2 regions of the Priestia flexa genome follow, and region 1 is predicted to be linked to the other one. Evidence: predicted binding sites of a transcription regulator. Region 1 holds the regulator's gene; the other holds the start of a gene.

Region 1 (5,480 bases):
TTACCATATCCAGGTGGTCCTCATATCGATCGTCTAGCTCAAGAGGGTGAACCCTTAATTGATCTACCGCGTGCCTGGTTGGAAGATGGCTCATATGATTTTAGTTTTAGTGGTTTAAAATCAGCAGTTATCAACACTGTGCATAACGCGAAACAAAAAGGTGAAGATATTAATCCACAAACATTAGCAGCTAGTTTTCAAGCTAGCGTAGTTGATGTTTTGGTAACAAAAACAGAAAAAGCTGTTCAAGAATATAACGTAAATCAACTGCTGTTAGCCGGTGGGGTAGCCGCAAATAAAGGGTTACGAGAGGCTCTACAGCAACGATTCGAAAAGTACTCTAATGTAGAGTTAGTTATTCCACCACTCTCTTTATGTACGGATAATGCTGCTATGATTGGAGCAGCAGCCAGCGTTTTATATCGTAAAGATAGAAGAGCAACCATGGCATTAAATGCGAATCCTGGGTTAGTGCTAGAATAGAGGGCTGTGGATAATATAGTGGTTATCCACAATTTTCAATCAATTTAGAATTAACTGTGGATAATGCATATATTAAAGCCCATCACCAAAAGGTGTATGGGCTTCTTTTGTGTATAAACTGTTAGCTTTCCTCAATACTTAGCTGAAGTTCTTCCCACTCTTCCATTAATGTGGATAACTCTTGTTGAAAAGTTTGGTTCTCATTGTTTAAACGCTGAGATTTTTCATGATCTTGGTAAATTACTGGGTCGCATAAAAGCTCTTCATTTTGCTCTAATTTTGCTTCCACTTCAGCAATTCGTTCTTCAATCTCTTCAATTCTTCTTTTTCGCTGCCTTAGAAGCTTTTTTTGTTCCTTATCTTGTATATATGACGTTTTGTCACTTTTCCCTACAGATAGTTCCTGAGCCATATTTGCTGCTTCAAGTTCTTTTCTTTCTTCCATTTCTGCTTTTTTCTCAACGTAGTAGTCATAGTCCCCTAAAAACTCTGTTGTTCCCTCTGCAGACAATTCGATAACCTTGTTGGTAACTCTGTTGATAAAGTAACGGTCATGGGAAACAAATAAAAGTGTACCTGGATAAGAGATTAATGCATTCTCCAATACTTGTTTACTATCTAGATCAAGGTGGTTAGTAGGCTCATCTAGAATTAAAAAGTTTGCTTTTTGCATCATCAGTTTTGCTAAGGCGAGTCTTGCTTTTTCTCCACCGCTTAGTGTGGAAACAACCTTTAAGACATCGTCGCCTGAAAATAAAAAATTACCGAGCACAGTTCGAATTTCTTTTTCAGTAGTAGTAGGGTAGTCGTCCCATAATTCATTGAGTACGGCTTTGTTAGACGTCAAGTTTGCCTGTTCTTGATCATAATAGCCTACGGCTACATTAGAACCGAATTGGATTTCTCCTGAAACAAAAGGAAGTTTATTCATTAAGCCTTTTAACAGAGTAGATTTACCAATCCCGTTTGGACCTACTAGGGCAATGCTATCTTGACGAGTAGCACGAAGGTTAATGTTTTTTACAATAAACTGATTTTCTTCATATCCAATGGAAAGGTTGTCAACTTTTAATACTTCATTTCCGCTTTGCCGTTCAATATCAAAGGAAAAGCTTGCACCTTTTTCACCATCGTTTGGCCGATCCATTAGCTCCATGCGTTCTAGCTGTTTACGTCTGCTTTGAGCTCGCTTTGTTGTTGAAGCCCTAGCAATATTTTTTTGAATGAAATCATTAAGCTTTGCTACTTCATCCTGCTGTTTTTCAAATTGCTTCATCTCACGCTCATAGCGTTCGGCTTTTTGTGTTAAATAATTTGAGTAGTTACCAGGATATTTATAGGTGGTTTTTTGACTTACTTCATAGACTTGTGTAACCACTTTATCAAGGAAGTAGCGATCATGGGAGACAATTAGGATAGCGCCATCGTAATTTTGTAAAAATTGCTCTAACCAAGCCAATGTTTCAATGTCAAGATGGTTGGTAGGCTCATCTAAAATTAGCAAATCAGGTTTAGTTAGTAACAGCTTAGCTAGAGCCAGTCGTGTTTTTTGCCCACCGCTTAGTGTAGAAATAGGGGTGGAGTAATCAAAGTTTGAAAAGCGAAACCCGTGCAGGATTGAACGAATGTCAGCTTCGTATTGGTATCCGCCTAGATCTTTAAAGGAAATTTGAAGCTGATCGTATTCCTTTAAAAGCTTTTCATAGTTGTTGGAATCCTGCTGATAAGAAGGGTCTCCCATTTTTTCTTCAAGCTTTCTTAGTTCTTTCTCCATTTTTTGCAATGGCTTGAAGACGGTTAACATTTCGTCCCAAATAGATAAAGTGGATTCTAACACTGTATCCTGTCCCATGTAGTCAATCGTTGTTTCTTTTGGCTTCATAATCTCTCCACTGTCGTAGGAAAGTTCACCAGAAATAATTTTTAGAAGCGTTGATTTTCCCGCTCCGTTTCGACCAACTAGTGCAATGCGGTCTTTAGATTGAACTTCAAGTTTTATATTTGATAAAATCGGGTCTGCCCCGTAATATTTCGTAATTCCGTTTAACTGTAGAATAATCATCGTTTCACCTCTACTCATTTCGACATAGTGTATTTTAACATATTTTTAAGACAGAAGTATGAATAGGTGCATGTCATAAGCATTTCCACAAAATTATGTGTAGAATTCATTATTACCACATAGACTGTGTTAAAATAAACTATAGACTACTGTTCATGAGTGAATAGAAGGTTCACTTAATGGAAGCGCTATCTAATTTAAAAAGAGAATCTTGCTAAGTCAAGCGGAGATCTGAACGATAGCCATTATATCTATCGTAATTAAGGGGGCACAAGATGAATACAGAAAACTTAAAAATACCACAAGCTACAGCAAAGCGGTTGCCACTATACTATCGTTTTATTAAAAATCTACATGCTTCTGGTAAGCAACGTGTATCGTCAGCAGAATTAAGCGAAGCGGTGAAAGTAGACTCCGCTACAATTCGTCGCGATTTTTCCTATTTTGGAGCCTTGGGTAAAAAGGGATATGGCTATAACGTCAATTATTTACTAAGTTTTTTTCGCAAAACATTAGATCAAGATGAAGTAACCAAAGTTGCTCTGATTGGTGTTGGTAATCTTGGAACAGCTTTTTTAAACTACAATTTCATTAAGAATAACAATACAAAAATTGAATTTGCTTTTGATGTTATTGAAGAAAAGGTGGGTACTAACGTTGGAGACGTACCCGTTTATCATTTAGATAAGCTTGAAGAACATATGACAGAAGATATTTCTGTTGCGATCCTAACGGTTCCAGCTACAGTGGCACAGCAAATTACGGACCGCTTAGTCAAATGCGGAATCAAAGGTATTTTAAATTTTACCCCTGCCCGTTTAAATGTGCCAAGCTCTATTCGTCTGCATCACATTGATTTAGCCGTAGAGCTTCAGTCGCTGGTTTACTTTTTGAAAAATTACCCTGAAAATAATATATAATAGAATATATATGTAATAAAGGAGGGGAAACCATGGGATTAGGTGCAGGTAGTGTGATTTTAATTGTAATTTTTGCACTTTTAGTTTTTGGACCAAAGAAGCTTCCCGAGCTTGGTCGAGCTGTAGGCCACACGTTAAGGGAGTTTAAAAGTGCCACTAAAGGAATAATGGAAGATAACGAAGACGAGGGCAAGAAGAAAGAACGAAATCAATAGAGGAATGATTGACATATGAACGAACAAGAAATGTCTGTATATGATCACATTGGTGAACTGCGAAAAAGGATTTTAATCGTCGTCTTTTTCTTTTTTATTGCTACAATTGGCGGTTTTTTCTTAGCGGATCGCGTTATTATTTATCTACAATCAGCAGACGAGGCAAGCTCGCTAACAATGAACGCATTTAAATTGACCGATCCGGTTAAGATTTATATGCAGTTTGCGTTTGTAATTGGATGTGTTGTTTCTGCTCCTATTGCTCTCTATCAATTATGGGCATTTATAAGTCCAGGCTTGTATGATAAAGAGCGAAAAGTAACTCTTGGATACATTCCAATTTCAATTATCCTATTTCTTACTGGTATTTCGTTTGCTTACTTTGTTCTCTTTCCTTTTGTAGTAGAGTTTATGATTCGAATAGCGGATAAGCTAGATGTTAACCAAGTTATTGGTATCAATGAATATTTTTCATTTTTATTTCAGCTTACGCTACCATTTGGTCTATTGTTTCAATTACCCGTTGTCATTATGTTTTTAACAAGACTAGGTATTGTGACGCCACAGTTCTTAAGCAGTATCCGGAAGTACGCTTATTTTGTGTTATTAGTCATAGCGGCTTTTATTACACCTCCAGAATTGTTATCACACCTAATGGTTACAATTCCTTTATTCATCCTTTATGAAATTAGCATTATTATTTCTCGCATTTCCTATCGTAAAATGCTGAAACATAGACAACAATATGAAGAAGCCGTTGGAATTTCTTCTGAATAACAAAAAAAAGCCCCTGTTGTAAGGGGCCTTTTTATTTCTGAGAATCGTTGCTATTTGACTTTTTATATTGCTCCTGAAGCTTTTTAATCTTGCGGTGCAATGAAAAGGTTCGAATCGCAAAGCGAAAATCAAAAGCAGCGACTAAGGCAAACAAGATAGTTGGTAAGGTCCATACGGTCGTATCGACGCTTAAAATAGCTAAATACGTAAAGAGGATTCCCATAATTAAGTAGATAAATCCTCTGGTTAGAGGGATATTATTCATAAACCAAGTCCTTTAATAATAAACTGTAGCTGTTCAGCCTGTTTTTGAATTTCAATAATTTCATCAGCAAAAATCGTTTGAACTAACACAACAATCGTGTTCATCAAGACATGAGCTATAATTGGAACAATAATCAGCTTCGTTCTTGCATATAAAAACGCGAATACAAATCCCATAGCCGTGTAAACTAATAAATGTTCGAAATCCCAGTGGACTGCTGCAAATATAAGTGAACTAATAAAGGCTGAAATAAAGAAATTATATTTACGATATAGAGAACCAAAGATGATTTTTCGGAAGATAATTTCTTCTAAAATTGGTCCAATAACGGATGTGACAACAATTAATAAAGGCGTAACTTTCACTAAATTCAAGATCATTTCCGTATTTTCAGAACCAGGTTCAATACCCAATAAGTTCATTTCAATCATGGCAGCCACAGATTGAGAAGCCATTGCTAAAAAGATGCCAAAGATTGACCAGAATATAGCTGTTGGTAAGCCAGCATGTTCATGTCTCATTGACATTTCACGCTTTAACAACAAAAGTACAATTACTAAAGCCAAGCTAAAGCTGATAATTGTCCAATAAGTCATCGCAAGCTGTTTAGCTACTCCAACGGGTTCGTCATTAAACAGTCCGAGGGATAATAATAACGGAATGCCTAAAATGCTAGAAAACTGCATGATGATATAAGTCAGTACGATATAACCATAGCGCTTTTCCAATCTTCCATACTCCTTTAAAAGGTTTTTTAT
Region 2 (5,480 bases), 1.6 Mb from region 1:
TATCTAAGAACATTTCGGCAATTAGGGAATCTAACACTTTCACATTCGATTTCGGCGACGAATTCAGCAAATTTTTCTTCATAAGAAATCAACTCCTTGTCTTTTTTATACTATAACATAAATTTTCTGACTTTTCAATTATTTTGTGGGAATTAGAAAAATTCTTCTTTTTTTACACATAAAAAGAAGCTGGGACATACCAAAATAATTTCTTCTCAAAGACGAATGATGACTGTTCTACCATCGTTAGGTTGGAAGAATAAGTTTACTCCATTACGCTACAGAAATTCGCTTTTTTTAATTGTCTTTGGAACCAACAAAAAATATCCGAACTATCAAAAGTAGTTAACTCGCAATAGTTCGGATAGATTATTGACTGAAATACTTATGTCTCAGCCTCTTTTATTTTTGTTCTGTTTGTTCGTACTGGTTATAGTATTCAATAAATTCATGAGACTGATTGGCAGCCATAATGCCGTGGTAGCTAATATCTAACCCTACTTCTTCCTCTTCCTCTGTGGAGCGAAGCGGTACAAGTAGCGCAATTGCTTTTAAACCAAACCACGTTGCTAAAAAGCCCCACGCGGACAATGCTACTAAGCCAATGAACTGAATCCCTAGTAGCTCAAAGCCACCTCCAAAGAACAGACCACCATCTGTAGCAAATAACCCTACTGCAATTGTCCCCCATACGCCAGCAGCAGCGTGAACCGGAAATGCGCCGACTGGATCATCAATTCGTCTTGCCTCTAACCAATTTGTTGCGGCCATCATTAACAACCCAGAAACTGCACCAATAAAAATGGCAGAAGGCGTACTGACAAAAGCGCATCCTGCTGTAATTCCAACCAGACCTGCGAGTGAACCGTTGATCACGGACGGAGCGTCTGAACGATTATGTCTAAAAAGCGTATAGAATAAAGTTGCGGCACCACCTGATGCAGCTGACAGCATAGTCACAAGGGCAATGTGACCAATTCTTACATCAGTTGCACTTAACGTACTCCCTGCATTAAAACCAAACCAACCAAACCATAGTAAAAACGCTCCAACAGATGCTAAAGGTAAATTACTCGGTAAGGCAATTGAGCTCACTCCGTTAGCCGTAAACTTTCCTGTACGAGGCCCAATGGCGATAGCAGCAGCAAGCGCCGAAAAGCCGCCCAAAGCATGAATAACAGCTGATCCTGCAAAATCTTGTACTCCAAGTGAAGCAATCCAGCCTCCGCCCCAGATCCAGTGACCCGCAATTGGATAAATAACTGCGGTCATTAGCACTGCATATAATAAATATGCGCGGAAATTAATTCGTTCCGCGACCGCGCCAGATACAATGGAAATCACAGCAATAACAAACGCACATTGAAACAGCCAGAACGTTTCCAAACCGATTGGAATATCTAAATGCGATAAATTACCTGTTAGCGCAAAGCCATTTGTACCAACAATACCACCTAAATCATCTCCGTACATAAGTCCGAACCCGATTATATAAAAGCAAAGCGTTCCAATTGTAATATCAGCAAATACCTTCATGATAATATTAACGTTATTTTTATACCGTACAAATCCAGCTTCTAATAATGCAAAGCCGCCTTCCATTAATAGAATCATAGCAGCCGTTAGTACCACCCACGTTGTATTGACGCCCAAGCTAAGTTCTTCAATCCCCATTATCTTTCCTCCATTCGCGATAAACCTTCTACAATCGCTGATGTTAAAACGATTTCCTCGATGACAACCTCTTGTGTTAGCAGTTCAAGCACACGTTCAACTTCACGAATTTTCCCTTTAAACTGCTCAATTTTACGAAACCTGTCCTTTACATGGACCATATACTCAACGGCTTCATGATGACTTAAAGGTCTTCCTGTAAAAATTTTGCGAAACGGAGAAAGTGATTGATACCATGTTTCCTGAGCTCTTTTTTTCTGCTCATATTTCTCGATTTTCTCTTTGATAACGACTATCTGCTCTTCATGACTCTCTTTTAACTTCGTTAACTGATCTATTAATTTTTCACGATTAATTTCAAATATAGCTGTTTGGTATAGTTCATTCACGACCTTCACGTCATATCTCCTCACATCAAATGTTATGTTTTAGATTATATGTGAGAATCGATAAAATCGTCAATCTAAAAATCGGAATTTATTCTTATTTTCTGAATAAACAGAGTTCATTTCCAATAAATGCATCGTTCGACTCTTTCTTAGTTTTTTCCACCAAACCGGTTGCTTTTATAAGGCAATAAATTTACAATAGATAAATGTGCAGGACTTCACAACAAAACTAGAAGTCTAGCAGCTAAAGTGTCTACATATGCAACAATATACAGCAAAGGAGGACGTTCTTATGTCTCAATCAACTATCCAAAAGCCGGCTGAAGAAGCGGTTCAAGCTAAAGGTGCAACTCAATCAGATGTACTTGATCAATTGCTAAAACCAGAAGTTCAAGAATCATTAACAGTTCTTGTTGACAACTTACCAAAGTTAACTGAAATGGTAACTGTATTAACAAAAACGTACGACTTAACACAGTCTCTATTAACAGATAACGTGTTAAAAGAAGATTTACTTGCTGGTGCTAAAGAATTTATCGAACCAGTTGAAGGAAAAGTGAAAGATCTTGCTGCTTCAGCAATCGAAGCAAATGATCGTGCGGAAGCTAACCAATCAACAACTATCGGTTTGTTTGGTTTATTACGTATGCTCAAAGATCCACAAGTTCAAAAACTATTCCGCTTTGCGCAAGCTTACTTAGAAGTAACAGGCGAAAAACAAAAATAATAACAATCTATCATTTTATAAAGCACGAACGGAGGATCGATCTACTATGTCAAAACATATTTTAATTTTAGGTGGCGGCTATGGTGGTCTACTAACAGCCCTAACAGCTCGTCAACACTTAAGTGCATCTGAAGCAAAAATTACAGTAGTAAACCGTTTTTCTACTCACCAAATCATTACTGAACTGCACCGTTTAGCAGTAGGTGGACTATCTGAACAAGCAGTAGCTCTTCCATTAGAAAAGTTACTAAAAGGTAAAGATGTAGAATTAAAGATTGCTACAGTAAAAGAAATTTCACCAGACCAACGTGAAGTGGCATTAGAAGACGGAACAAAATTAAGCTATGACTACTTAGTAACTGCATTAGGTAGTGAAACTGCTTACTTCGGCATTCCAGGACTAGAAGAAAACAGCTTTGTGTTGAAATCAGTAAATGATGCAAACCGCCTACGTGCACACGTAGAAGAGCGCATTGTTGAATTTAGCAAAACAAAAAATAAAGCTGACGGAACAATCGTTGTCGGTGGTGGCGGTTTAACAGGTATCGAGCTTGTAGGTGAATATGCTGACCTTATGCCAAGCCTTTGCCTAAAACACGGTATTGATCCAAAAGATGTTTCTCTATACTGTGTAGAAGCTGCTCCAACTGTTCTTCCTGGTTTCCCAACTGAACTAGTAGAACGCGCTCAATCAAGCTTAGAAAAACGTGGCGTAACATTTGTAACAGGAACTCCTGTTACAAAAATGGATGCTACAACAGTTGAGCTTAAAGACGGTAGCAAAATCGAAACAAAAACAATGGTATGGACTGGCGGAGTTCAAGGTAACTCAGTAGTTGCTAACTCTGGTATCGAAGTAAACCGCGGTCGTGCTCTTGTGAACGAATTCTTACAATCTACTTCTCACGAAGACATTTTCGTAGCTGGTGATAGCGCGGTTGTTATGGGACCTGAAGGACGCCCTTACCCACCAACTGCACAGCTAGCTTGGCAAATGGGAGAAGTTATTGGCGTGAACTTAGCAGTAGCTATTAAAGGTGGCGCAATGCACGGGTTCTCTCCAGTATTCTCTGGTACATTAGGAAGCCTTGGACGTAAAGATGCAATTGGTACAATCGGCGGAAATAAAACGCAATTAAAAGGTTTGCCAGCGTCTCTAATGAAAGAAGCAAGTAACGTTCGTTACTTATCACACATCAAAGGTTTATTTGCTCTAGCATATTAATACAGAAAAGCCAACGCAGACACGCGTTGGCTTTTTTACATAAGTTGCAAAGAACACCCCCACTTCGTATAAGCCGGAATCGTTTCAGCTATAACTTTCCCTCTTCTGATTACATATCTAGGCACCGACTGGTTAAGCATAAGCTCACGAATCGTCCGCTCCTCAAAAAGTAAAAAATTAGCTTCACTTCTTTCTTGAATTCCATACGCTTTGCCTTTTCCAAAAGCAGCGGCTGGTCGTTCTGTAATCATGGATAAAACCCTTTTCACTGGTTCTTCTCCTGTCATATGAGCTAAATGCGCTCCCATAAAAGCAGCTCTTAGCATATTTCCGTCTCCGAAGGGATAAAAAGGAGTCTGAATGTCGTCATGAGCAATACAAATATTAACATTTTTGGTATCTAATTCTTTCACCCTGGTAATTCCTGTCGCTTTAGGATATGCATCATTTCTTCCTAGCATCGAACTGTTAATAAGTGGACAACTAACAACGGTTAAACGTGCTTTCTTTATAGCCTCCATTACTGATTCAGCATATTTACTTTCATAATAAGCCAGCGCATTTACGTGGCTGACTACAACCCTACCTTCAAACCCATTTTCAATGGTTAAATTCGCTACTTCTTGTACAAATGTTGAGCTTACTTCGTCTACTTCGTCACAAAAAATATGAATATAGCTTCCATACTCTTTGGCGAGACTAAAACAGTATTCCAGAGAGCGCACCCCTTCTTCTCGACTACTTTCTAAATGTGGCACAGCACTTACTGCGTCAGCTCCCATTTCAAGTGCTTTCCGCATTCGCCCCTGATTTTCAAAGCACTTCCACAACCCATCTTGCGGAAAAGCAATAATTTGTAAATCGATAATTTGTTCATACACTTTTTTTATTTGCAGAATAGCTTTTAAAGCCGTCAAATCATCATCAGATATGTCCACTGCTGCTCGAACACTTAACACCCCATGCTTGATGTACATCTTTAATGCTTGTTCAGCCCTCTCGTTCACGTCCTTGATGGTAAGACTTTTTTTTCGTTTGTTCCATATTGAAATTCCTTCTTGTAACGTACCGGTTCGATTAAAGCTTGGCCAACCTGCAGTCAAAGCGGTATCAAAATGAGTATGCAATTCTACGAAAGGCGGAATAACTATCCCCCCTTTGGCATCTATCACTTTCTTTCCATCTACTAGATCTTTTGTTATATGCATAAACCTTCCATTCGATACTCCAATATTTACAACTTCCACTGCGTGTAACAACCGAGCATTTTTAATGGCCATATCATACAATAGAATCTTCCTTTCTACTAAAAAAGAGAAGATCTACTCTTCTCTTTTTCTCTACATTTACGGTTTATTTCTTTAAAAATTCTGTTGTAAAAATCCCCTTAATATCTTCTTTATTTTTAATAATCCCTAAATCAAGAAGCTGCATTTGAAGTTTATCCCAGCGCTCCGCTGACATA

The links. Region 1 encodes Rex, which represses fermentation and respiration genes when NADH is low (regulators of the CRP and FNR family bind a similar motif). Its sites were predicted from a motif close to TTGTGAAATATTTCACAA; they were not measured.
Region 2: a site for Rex is predicted at 2,270-2,287, ahead of LZP85_RS08120 (helical membrane plugin domain-containing protein). Genes of this name have one in related genera too.

Annotation. Positions count from the first base shown of each region.
Region 1 is NZ_CP090431.1:3,959,767-3,965,246, forward strand. It holds gene tsaD (tRNA (adenosine(37)-N6)-threonylcarbamoyltransferase complex transferase subunit TsaD) at 1-483, shown strand, start outside; gene LZP85_RS20530 (ABC-F family ATP-binding cassette domain-containing protein) at 605-2,545, opposite strand; gene LZP85_RS20535 (redox-sensing transcriptional repressor Rex) at 2,821-3,465, shown strand; gene LZP85_RS20540 (twin-arginine translocase TatA/TatE family subunit) at 3,498-3,680, shown strand; gene tatC (twin-arginine translocase subunit TatC) at 3,696-4,457, shown strand; gene LZP85_RS20550 (YdiK family protein) at 4,489-4,722, opposite strand; gene LZP85_RS20555 (CPBP family intramembrane glutamic endopeptidase) at 4,719-5,450, opposite strand.
Region 2 is NZ_CP090431.1:1,604,079-1,609,558, reverse strand. It holds gene LZP85_RS08135 (IDEAL domain-containing protein) at 1-82, opposite strand, end outside; gene LZP85_RS08130 (ammonium transporter) at 403-1,674, opposite strand; gene LZP85_RS08125 (hypothetical protein) at 1,674-2,072, opposite strand; gene LZP85_RS08120 (helical membrane plugin domain-containing protein) at 2,356-2,790, shown strand; gene LZP85_RS08115 (NAD(P)/FAD-dependent oxidoreductase) at 2,837-4,015, shown strand; gene LZP85_RS08110 (amidohydrolase family protein) at 4,051-5,295, opposite strand; gene LZP85_RS08105 (ABC transporter substrate-binding protein) at 5,369-5,480, opposite strand, start outside.